2 regions of the Bacillus rugosus genome follow, and region 1 is predicted to be linked to the other one. Evidence: predicted binding sites of a transcription regulator. Region 1 holds the regulator's gene; the other holds the start of a gene.
What was found. The regulator Rex, encoded in region 1, represses fermentation and respiration genes when NADH is low (regulators of the CRP and FNR family bind a similar motif). The targets are predictions, from matches to a motif close to TTGTGAAATATTTCACAA.

Region 1 (3,498 bases):
ATCATCATGCAGTTTTCCGCATTAATCGGGATTCCCTTGTTATTTAAATTCGGTTATGCCGGAGGACAGCCTACAAATGAGAATATGCTGCACGCACAAGGATTATGGTCCGTTATCAGCTTTATCGCCTGTCTCGTTGTCGTTCTGCTCATTCTGAGAACTGTTCCGAAAACAACGCTGCGAAACGGCCGGAAAGACTCCGTCGGACTTTCTATCCTTTGGGCGATAGCCGGTTTTTTCATTGCCCTCTTCTCGCAAGGATTAGCAGGCTCTATTGAATATTATGTATTTGGCATCGGAAGAGAATCAGAAAATACACAAGCTATTCTGGATGTCATTCAGGCGGTCCCGCTCATGATTATGGTTTCTTCTGTCGTCGGGCCTATATTAGAAGAAATCATCTTCAGAAAAATCATTTTCGGCACACTGTACGAAAAAACGAATTTCTTCTTTGCCGGACTGATCAGCTCGGTTATTTTCGGTATTGTTCACGCTGATTTAAAGCATCTTCTTCTTTATACAGCAATGGGCTTTACCTTTGCCTTCTTGTATGCGAGAACAAAACGGATATGGGTGCCGATATTCGCCCATGTCATGATGAATACATTTGTCGTCATCATGCAGCTTGAGCCTGTTCAGAAGTACCTTGAACAGCAGAGCACACAAATGCAATTGATTATTGGAGGATTATTTTTATGAGAAACCCGGTAGTTTGGGGAATGATCTATTTTGCCGTAGGGTGCATCTTTACTTATCTTGCCGCAAGCTCGCCAGGCAGCATGTGGTCATTTTACTCCATCCTGCTGATGGTGTTCGCCGCTTACAACATCAGCATTTCTTTTAAGATGTTCGCCTTTTCATTTAAAATCAAAAAGAACCAGAAATAAAGAAAATCCATTTCTCTCATGAGAAATGGATTTTTTATGATTGCCCGGAAGACACGTCCTGATCGGCAGCACTGCTTTTCTGCGCTTTCCGATAGGCGGCCTTCGATATAAGTATACTGATTTCATATAAAATCAACAGCGGAACAGTGACCATCATATGAGACAAAAGCTCAGGCGGAGTAATCAGGGCAGCGATTACCAGCAGTGTAAAATACGCATACTTTCTGATTTTCGCTAAGAACATCGGTGTCACAATTCCAAGCCTGGTCAAAAACATGAGGATGACTGGCATTTGGAACAACAGTCCAAACGGAATCGTCAGCTGCAGAAGAAAATGAAAATACTCATTAATTCCAATTACCTGATTGACATTCAAGTCCTGAGAGATCCGCTTCATAAAATCAACAACAAAAGGAAATAAAATATAATATGAAAAAGATAAGCCCGCTAAAAAAAGCAATATAGAGATCGGAATGTAGCTGAGCGTTACTTTGCGCTCTTTCTCATAGAGACCTGGGCTCACAAAAGCCCAAATCTGATAAAGAATAATCGGTGAGGTCAGGACAATCCCGATGATAAACGCAAACTGCATAAACACGAAAAGCGGGTCTGTCAGATTAAACGCATTAAGCGTAAGCTCCTTCGCTTCATCCGTTTTTTGCAGATAAACAATCATAGGCTTCGCTAAAAAAAATCCTGCGATAAAGAAAACGACAAATGCCAGCGCCACAACCAGCAATCGTTTTCGAAGCTCAGCAATATGCTCCAGCAGCGACATTTGATTCACTTTCATTCGTGTCATCCTAACTTACTGATCTTCTTTCTTTTTTTCCTCGTCATCACTCGTTAATCCTTTAGTAGCATTTTTGAATTCACGAAGTGTGTCTCCCGCAGCTTTCCCCAACTCAGGCAGCTTTTTGGGACCGAAGATGATCAGAGCAACGATTGCGATAACAGCAAGGCTTCCAGGACCGATCGGCATATGTGGGCTCCTCCTTTCCCTCTATTCGATTTCCTCTAAAACTGAATAATGCTTCAAGAAATAAACCAGTGACTGAAGCTCTACAGCTAAATCTATATGATGAATTCGAATGTGTTCCGGCACATTCAAACGGGCCGGCGTAAAATTAAGAATTCCCTTGATTCCTAACGCGACCAATCTGTCTGTAATGGATTGAGCGGCAACTGCTGGCACTGTAAGAATGGCAACTGATTCATTTTTTACGTGTTGTTCTAGGTCATCAAGGTTATAGACAGGCACGCCGCCTACCTCAGTTCCTATTTTACTCTCATTTATATCAAAAGCCATAGAAATTTTTGTGTTATTATTTTTTGTGAAATTATAGTGAAGAAATGCCGTTCCCAAGTTCCCGACACCAATCAAGATAACGTCTGTCATCTCATCCTGATCAAGCGTTTTTCGGAAAAATGACAGTAAATAATCGACATTATATCCATATCCTTTTTTGCCAAGAGCTCCAAAATAGGAAAAATCCCTGCGAATCGTGGCAGAATCAACCTTTACGGCATCACTGAGTTCAGCGGATGAGACACGCTGTTTTCCTGACGCATGCAGATTCTTTAAAAAGCGATAGTAAAGCGGCAGCCGTTTTGCCGTCGCCTGCGGAATTTTTGATTGATCCTTATTCATTTTTGGTCCTCCAAATTATACTCGGATAGTTCTCTTTTAAAGTCACCGTTTTTCCCGCCTGTCTTCTCCAGCAAGAAAGTAGGGCCGATGACCATCCCCTTATCAAGGGCCTTGCACATATCGTAAACGGTAAGAGCACACACCGATGCAGAAGTGAGCGCTTCCATTTCCACACCTGTACTCCCTTTCGTTTTGACCTGTGCTTTTATATGAAGTATAACTTCTGCTTCTTTTATTTTCCAGTCAAACGATATATCTACCCCGCTCAGTGAAAGCGGATGGCACATCGGAATGATATTCGACGTTTGCTTTGCGGCCATAATGCCTGCAACCTGCGCAACAGCCAGTACATCTCCTTTGCCGATATCATGACTTTGTATTTTCTCGTACACTTCATTCTTCATGTGTACGCTTGAAACGGCCGCCGCAGTACGGACAGACGAAGATTTTTCGCTGATGTCTACCATCTGGGCTCTGCCCTGTTCATTAAAATGAGAAAATCCATTCATATTAAAACTCTCCTTAAACAGATCATACACTATTTTCTTCTCTATGTCTTATTCGGCCAATGTATTGTTTGCTGACTTCTGGTTCATAAGCTACACTTAACTTATTATAGCAGAGGTGAAATAATATGATGATCTTACAAGTTAATCAGCTGTCCAAATCATTTGGTGCTGATACTATTTTAAACAATATAAAGCTGGAAGTCAGAAATCGTGATCGCATCGCCATTGTTGGAAGAAATGGCGCGGGAAAATCCACGCTGCTTAAAATTATCGCAGGCCAGCTTTCGTATGAAAAGGGCGAAGTTATTAAACCGAAAGATATTACAATGGGATATCTTGCCCAGCATACGGGCTTGGATTCTAAGCTTACCATAAAAGAAGAGCTGCTGACTGTTTTTGACCACTTAAAAGAAATGGAAAAGGAAATGCGGGCTATCGAAGAAAAAATGGC
Region 2 (3,498 bases), 310 kb from region 1:
CCCCTGTAATCACAGGAATCCCGATCGCCCCAAAGGCTCCAGAGGCTGCGTTCGCAATCAAGCAGAGCGCCGCCGCTTTTAACGGTTTAAAACCAAGTTCGACGAGCAGCGCCGCACTAATCGCAATCGGAACACCAAAACCGGCCGCGCCTTCCAAAAACGCGTTAAAACAAAAACCAATTAATAATAGCTGTAATCGTTGGTCAGGCGAAATGCCGGCAATGCTGGACCGAATAATGGTAAACTTCCCGGTTTTCACTGCGATTTTATACAGCCATACCGCCATCAGGACGATGTAGCCGATCGGCCACAGCCCGCTCCCGATTCCTAACAAAACAGAAGAAATTGCTTTTTCAACCGGCATATGAAATGCAAATACGGAGACGAAGAAACTGACGGCTAGCGTAAGAAATGCCGCAAGAATGCCTTTCATTTTAAAAACAGTTAAAGCCAAGAGAAAAAAGAGAATCGGAGTGAGCGCCACGAGTGCGCTCACATACTCGTTTCCAAACGGATCATACAACTGCTCCCACATTGACAATCAGCCCTTTACTCTATAGTTGCGATTAGTTGACTTGTTGTTCTGCAAAATGAGGTTTTAAAATGTTTTTAAGGACACCTGCGCTGTGAAGGAACTGTTCTTTTTCTTTCTCATTTAAATTCAGCTCAGTGATGCCTGCAATACCTTCGCGGTTTACGACAGCCGGAACGCCAATGTATACGTCATCTGCGCCGTAATGCCCGTCCAAATATGTGCTGACAGTTAAAATGCTGTTTTCATTATGAAGAATGGCTTTTGTAATACGGGCAAGGCTCATCGCAACACCATAATAAGTCGCACCTTTTTTCTCAATAATATGGTAAGCGGCGTTTTTCACGTCATCTACGATTTGGTCTAGCTCCTCTTGTTTATACGCATCGTTCTTCTCAACGAGTTCACTGACCGGCACACCGCCAACATTCGCGTGGCTCCAGACAGGAAGCTCTGTATCGCCGTGCTCTCCGATAATATGCGCGTGCACGTTTTGAGGCGCTGCGCCAAAGTATTCGCTCAGCATGTAACGGAATCTCGCAGAATCTAGTGTTGTGCCGCTTCCGATTACTCGCTCTTTTGGCAGTCCGCTGAATTTCCATGTCGCGTAAGTCAGAATATCAACCGGATTTGTCGCGATTAAGAAAATGCCGTCAAATCCGCTCGCCATGACCTCACTGACGATGCCTTTGAAAATCTTTAAGTTCTTTTCTACTAATTCAAGGCGTGTCTCACCAGGTTTTTGGTTTGCTCCGGCGCAGATGCAGACAATATCAGCATCCTTGCAGTCTTCATATGTTCCGTAAGATGTTTTGACCGGATGCGGCGCAAACGCCTTTCCGTGGTTTAAATCCATTACATCGCCCATTGCTTTTTCTTTATTTAAATCAATGACCACAAGCTCATCTGTGATCCCTTGGTTCATTAACGCAAATGCATAACTGCTTCCAACAAAACCCGCTCCGATTAAAGCTACTTTATTTACATGTTTGTTCATCATTAATCATCCTTCCAGGGTATGTTTTTCTTCGGTGTTTATTTGTGAAGTATTTCACATTTATATTGTGCAATATTTCACAAACTATTGCAAGAGAAAAGTTTTGTCTGATTTATGAACAAAAAAAGAAACCATCTAGGATGGTTTCTTGAGGATTTTTCCTCTGATCGCTTGCCCTCAATAAGGAAGAGAACCGCTTAAGCCAGAGTCGTTATATAAACCATTTTGCACATAATCAAACCCAGGCTGGTTCTGTCCGGGCACTTGGGAGCTGCCATTATTAAAAATCACTTTGGCGTTCGTTGTATCAGTATCCGCAGGCAGCGTCAGCGTGTAAATTCCATCAGCATTCTTAGTCATTGCTTTTCCCGGCCAAGATCCGGTCAATTCTATTGCCCGGCCCCCATCATGTTTATAGATATAAGCATTTACTTGGCCCCAATGATTTGGATTTTGATAGCCAATGGTTTTGGCCGCAGATGGGTCTCTTTTTACAAAGCTGTATTTCTGAGTTCTCGTTACACCGTCACTATTCGTTCCTGTTAACGTGATGGTGTATGTTGTGCCAAACGGATCTCCTTTTCCGATCGTTAATTGGTCTCCATCCTTAAACGCTGTCTCTTGCCCATTATTGATTTGATAAACGGCTTTTGCTGTATTCGCATCTGCACGCAGCGTGATCGTCAGTTGATCATTAAAAGAATGTGTTACACCTGTTTTGTAATTGTCAAGAAAGACATGAGGCGCATTTGCAATATCGTCAGGATAAATCACAGCCACAGACCTGGCATTGATCGTGCCCGTCAGTTTGCCGTCTGTTACTTGAAATGAACCGGTCCCAGCTTTATTATCATACCTGCCATCAGGTAACTTCGTTGACGTATTGATAGTGACAGAAGATGAACCTGCATTTGCCAACACAACGCCGTGTGAGCCGCGCTGATTCATGAATATCTGGTTGTTTCCATTCGGATTCGAGAGCTCCTCAGGCTGTCCAGCCATCACATTGTGAAATCTATTGACCGCAGTGATAGCCTGATCTTCAAATAAAGCACTCCCGCGATCGCCTATTTGGCTTTTCCCCGGAAATCTTATACCATTTCCGCCGCCCTCAGGTCTGGAAAAGAAAAGAGGCGTACTGCCTGAGCGAGAAGCAATCACTGCCCAGCCTAAGCGAATATCGTCATCACTCATCCAAGTAGACTCTTCATCATCATTGGCATACGTGTCATGCGATTCCACCCATGTCACTAACTTGTCGGAAGACACATCAGATGCATAATGGGAGATATTCGACACACTCAGATTGCGATTCTTTAAAGCGGACCTTATGGAATGTCCATAGTTAGATGCTGTCACATTCATATAATTCGCATATGCAGCATCTCTGGAGGCGCTATCCTGCAGAATTTCTCCGTATTGGAACTCGGCAGATGTATTTGTGATATTCGGCCAAAATTGACTGCCGTAATTCCCGTCATCCGGAAGCTCAATATGTTTGGCGGCATCAAAACGAAAGCCGTCTGCCCCGTCATTCAACGCTCTTTCTAAGAAACGTTTCAGATAGGACTGTACTTGTGTATTCTGTGTATTCCAATCATACAGCCCGAGCAATGAATTCTGCGTGACATCCCATCGATCGGACCAGTTTTTAATTTGTGTGTTTCCATGAGTCCAGTTTGGAATACTCTTAATCTCATTAGAAATTGCCGCATAGTCACTGGTGGTATGATTGATGACTGCATCAACAATGACCTTTACGCCATATTCTTCAGCTGCTGCACACATTTCTTTAAATTCTTGTTCAGTGCCTAAGTAGCGGTTGCCAATTTGGTATGATGTCGGCTGATACAGCCAGTACCAGTTCGACATGTTTTTATTTCCTTGGTTCCCTTCCTTTACTTGGTTAATCGGAGACGTCTGAATGGCTGTATATCCTGCATCATGAATATCCTTCATATTGTGTTTT

Region 2: M0696_RS01770 (L-lactate dehydrogenase) is a predicted target of Rex. The motif match lies at 1,572-1,589, and genes of this name have one in related genera.

The regions. Positions count from the first base shown of each region.
Region 1 covers NZ_CP096590.1:636,700-640,197, reverse strand. The annotation lists gene M0696_RS03385 (CPBP family intramembrane glutamic endopeptidase) at 1-699, shown strand, start outside; gene M0696_RS03380 (YdiK family protein) at 696-887, shown strand; gene tatC (twin-arginine translocase subunit TatC) at 922-1,689, opposite strand; gene tatAY (sec-independent protein translocase protein TatAY) at 1,696-1,869, opposite strand; gene M0696_RS03365 (redox-sensing transcriptional repressor Rex) at 1,891-2,538, opposite strand; gene moaC (cyclic pyranopterin monophosphate synthase MoaC) at 2,535-3,047, opposite strand; gene M0696_RS03355 (ABC-F family ATP-binding cassette domain-containing protein) at 3,173-3,498, shown strand, end outside.
Region 2 covers NZ_CP096590.1:325,925-329,422, reverse strand. The annotation lists gene M0696_RS01775 (L-lactate permease) at 1-535, opposite strand, end outside; gene M0696_RS01770 (L-lactate dehydrogenase) at 567-1,532, opposite strand; gene amyE (alpha-amylase) at 1,707-3,498, opposite strand, start outside.